Regions from separate parts of the Candidatus Agathobaculum pullicola genome, predicted to be linked through region 2. Evidence: predicted binding sites of a transcription regulator. Region 2 holds the regulator's gene; the other holds the start of a gene.
What was found. Region 2 encodes HrcA, which represses chaperone genes, less so after heat shock. Its sites were predicted from a motif close to TGTTAGCACTCNNNNNNNNNGAGTGCTAACA; they were not measured.

Region 1 (2,204 bases), on a different contig from region 2:
GCTGTTCATGGTGGCGCCAGAGTTATATAAGTCGTTTGCCGCCATTGGGCGTGAAATGACCAGTTTTAGCAAGCGTCTCCCTCAGATTCTGGAAGATGCAGGCGAGCGTTTGCCGATGTTTGCGGACGAGATTGAAAAGCTCAAGGCAGACCTGCTGAATGTCAACTGGAAAGAAGTTGGCCAGATGGCAAAGGATTTCCTGCAAAACAGCAATTTCCTCAGCAGCACGGTAGATATTGCCACTTCTGTGGTCAGCGGCGTAGCCAATACAATTATCGGTCTGGTGTTTGCAATTTATGTCCTACTGCAAAAAGAAAATCTGGGTAGGCAGTTTCGCCGCCTGTTTTATGCGGTATTCCCGGAAAAACATGTCGACCGTTTTCTTGAGGTTTGCAATTTAACATCCGCTTCGTTTAATAGCTTTTTGTCCGGGCAGTGTCTGGAAGCATTTATCCTCGGTATGATGTTTTTTATCAGTATGTCCCTACTGAAAATGCCGTATGCCTTGGTAATTGCGGTGCTGATTGGCGTGACCGCGCTCATCCCGATTTTCGGTGCGTTTATCGGGTGTATTGTGGGTGCGTTCCTAATCCTTATTGTCAGCCCGATGCAGGCATTGTGGTTCATTGTGCTGTTCCTTGTGTTGCAGCAGGTAGAGGGCAATGTGATCTATCCTCGTGTCGTCGGCGGATCGGTGGGGTTGCCGTCCATTTGGGTACTGGTAGCCGTTACATTGGGTGCAAGCATTGCAGGTGTATTAGGTATTTTATTTGCGATTCCGGTTGTTTCTGTACTGTATGCGCTATTGCGTGAATATGTGCGCAACCGAATTCATGAACGCGGCATTGCGGACCAGAAAATACAATAAGTATGGCGGCCTGAAAAGTTTTGGGCCGCTTTGCTTCATACAAATATAAACAAATCATGAATTTTCTACTTGCCCCTTGATTTTTCCATGATAGTGGATTATCATATCAGTGTTGGCACTCTGGTGATGAGAGTGCTAATACCAAAAAATAGAGGTGCATACACATGGCAAAGAAGCAGTTTAAAGCGGAATCCAAACGGCTATTGGATTTGATGATCAATTCCATTTACACACATAAAGAAATTTTTCTGCGTGAATTGATTTCAAATGCGTCGGATGCAACGGATAAGCTGTACTATAACGCAATGAAAGAAGGCCGAACCGGCATTACACGCGACAGTCTGCCGATTGAAATTACGTTAGATAAGGAAAATCGTAAATTTGTTATCGAAGATCACGGCTGCGGCATGACAGCGGAAGAATTGGAAAGCAATCTGGGCACGATCGCGCGCTCCGGTTCGCTCGCGTTTAAAAAAGAAAATGATGCGATGGATGATGTGGATATCATCGGTCAGTTTGGCGTAGGTTTTTATGCAGCATTCATGGTGGCAAGCCATGTGGAGGTTGTCTCCCGCGCGGTCGACAGCGAGGAGGCCAACTGCTGGGAGTCGGACGGTGCGGCAGGCTATACCATCATTCCTTGTGAGAAAGCGGAAAACGGCACGCGTATTACGCTGACAATCAAGGAAAATACGGAAAACGAGAATTATGATGAGTTTCTCGAGTCTTACCGCATCCAGTCGCTGGTGAAAAAGTATTCGGATTATATCCGTTACCCGATCAAGATGGATATGACACGCTCGCGCATGAAGGAAAAACCTGCGGATGCAGGTGAAGATTATCAGCCGGAGTGGGAGGAATATACCGAAAATGTAACGCTCAACTCCATGGTGCCGATCTGGAAGAAATCCAAGAAAGAACTTAAGGATGAGGATTACAATTCCTTTTATACCAGTAAGTTTTACGACTATCAGCCGCCGCTGTGTCATATTCACACCAATGTAGAAGGCGCAGTAACTTACACGGCGATGCTGTTCATTCCGGCACACGCGCCGATGGACTACTATACCAAGGATTATGAAAAGGGCTTACAGCTGTATTCCAACGGCGTACTGATTATGGATAAATGCGCCGACCTGCTGCCAGATCATTTTAGTTTTGTCCGTGGTATGGTCGATACAGCGGATCTGTCGCTGAATATCTCCCGTGAAATGCTGCAGCATGACCGACATCTGAAGGCAATCGCGCAGAGCTTGGAAAAGAAGATTAAGAGCGAACTGCTTAAGATGCAGAAGGATAAGCGGGAAGATTACGAGAAGTTCTGGCAGGCGTTCGG
Region 2 (2,204 bases):
GAGCGATTCGTCCTCAACGTGCATAACAGCATTGTGGAAATTCGGGTCGAAGCCGGTGCCCGCGGACGCTTCGATAATCGTGACGTTCAGGCCCTTGAGGCTTTCGACCAACTGGGTCATGGTCATTTCCACGCCCTTTTTGTATTCCGCGTCTGCGGTTTCCGCCTTGAGCGCACGCTCAAGATTGTCGTAGGTCGGCAGCAACGCCTTGACTGCATGGCTGACCGCGTCGTTGTACGACTGCTCGCGTTCACGCTGGCTGCGCTTACGGAAGTTGTCATACTCCGCTGCCATGCGCAAGTAGCGGTCGTTGAGTTCGTCGAACTTGGCTTTCCAGTCTTCAGCAGGCTGTGCGGCCGGTTCTTCGCTTACGTTTGATTCAGCGGCGGTTTCCGCTGCCTGTTCCGCAGCCGCCGTCTGTTCGACTTCGGCAGCTTCGGGCTGTTTCTTTTTGCTCATGTGATTTAATGCCTCCATTTGCAGGGGAATCAGGAATTCCCGTCTTTTTCATCCAAAAAGGTTTCCGCGATCAGCTTATTGAGCCCCTTGGCAAAACGGCTGAGCTGTGCGGACAACTTGGCGTAATCCATGCGGGTCGGTCCGACAATACCAATGGCACCTTGTCCGATGTGACCGATATCATATTTTGCGTAGATTGCAGAGGTTTCACGCAGGGGATTTGCCCCGTTTTCCGGCCCGATAAAAAACTGGATACCGTCTATTTTACGCGTGGCCGGCAGCAGGTGCTTTCGGTCGTCCTCCATGTAATCGAGCAGCGCCTGTGCCTTGTGCAGATCGCGATACTCGGGGAAACGCAGCAGCTTGTTGGTGCCCTCCAGAAAAACCTTTTGGTTGCCCAACTCTTCAATTAGTTCTGCGATATATTCGGCAACCGGCGCAAGCAGCGCGGAAAGACCAGCGGCACGGCGCACGATGTCGAAGCGCTCCGCTGTGATATGGCTGAGCGGCAAGCCGGTTAGCGTTTGGTTAAGAACATAGGTAAGCAGCTCGGCCTCCTCTTTGGAAACATCAGCCATGGTGCGCACCATTTTGTTCTTGACCGTGCCGGAGTCGGTGACCACCACGATGACAAAATTCATTTTATCCACCGGGATGATCTCAAACTGCCGGATAGAAATTTGAGTCAGCGCAGGGGTAATGGCGACAGAAGCGTAATTGGTCAGGCTGGAGATCAGCTTGCCGGCCTCTTGGATCAGGCGATCAAGCTCACGCACCTTGGTTTGCATCATGGTTTGCAGCGGCGTATCATCCTCACCCGTGTCTGTCGGCTGCTCCATCAACTCATCTACATACAGACGATAGCCTTGCGGTGAAGGAATACGGCCGGCAGAGGTATGCGGCTTTTCTAGATAACCCATTTCCTCCAATTCGCTCATTTCGTTGCGAATGGTGGCGGAAGAAAAGGGAAGAGAATGTCCTTCTGTCAATGCCTTGGAGCCGACCGGCTCGGCAGTGCGGATATAGTCACCGATAATCGCCTTTAGGATTTGTTTTTTTCGCTCGGACAATTCCACCGAACCTGACTCCTTTCTGTTAGGGTTTAGCACTCATCCATCCTGAGTGCTAAACTTAATTTACCACCCTATGGCTGCAAAGTCAAGTGCCGTTTATGAATATTTTGTTAAATGATATGTCTGTGTTTGTCACACGACTGGAAAGAGTGCTAAAGGCGTAAGAACGGCAAAAGAGATTCGTGTCGCTCACTTTCCTTTCGCGGCCTGAAATGATATCATACTATATGGATAAATATAGAAATCAGTTGCACGAGGAAGATGGATATGCCTAAAAAGCAAGGGGATATATTAATATGTATGAAAGGGTAAAAAACAGGTATGTTTCACCTATTCGCTTGGGCAGAAGCAGCCCTTGCAGAATGATTACAGGCGTGCAATACAGCGTAGCATAAATTCTTGTGCTTGCCATGCTCAAATTTTAGAAAAAGAGCATCCAAAACAGCTGCTTGTTTCGGATGCTCTCATTCTTGTTGCTTTGCCAACATACCAATGTCATTAACTTAGTGACATTGAGTCTAAGGCTGAGCTTTTTCAATCTTTTTGCGACATCAGTTTCTCGGCATAACCCTGCAGCTCTGCCTGTGAGTGAACGCAGTCGCCGCGTTCAATAATCATGCGGCGCACATGTGTGGGCAGTTGGGAGAAGTAGGCGTGTGCGGAACGATTGAT

Region 1: a site for HrcA is predicted at 979-1,009, ahead of htpG (molecular chaperone HtpG). Genes of this name have one in related genera too.

What each region holds. Positions count from the first base shown of each region.
Region 1 is NZ_JBQKJP010000064.1:6,973-9,176, forward strand. It holds gene ACTQ3V_RS14635 (AI-2E family transporter) at 1-868, shown strand, start outside; gene htpG (molecular chaperone HtpG) at 1,033-2,204, shown strand, end outside.
Region 2 is NZ_JBQKJP010000035.1:27,595-29,798, forward strand. It holds gene grpE (nucleotide exchange factor GrpE) at 1-459, opposite strand, end outside; gene hrcA (heat-inducible transcriptional repressor HrcA) at 489-1,535, opposite strand; gene ACTQ3V_RS11580 (hypothetical protein) at 2,067-2,204, opposite strand, start outside.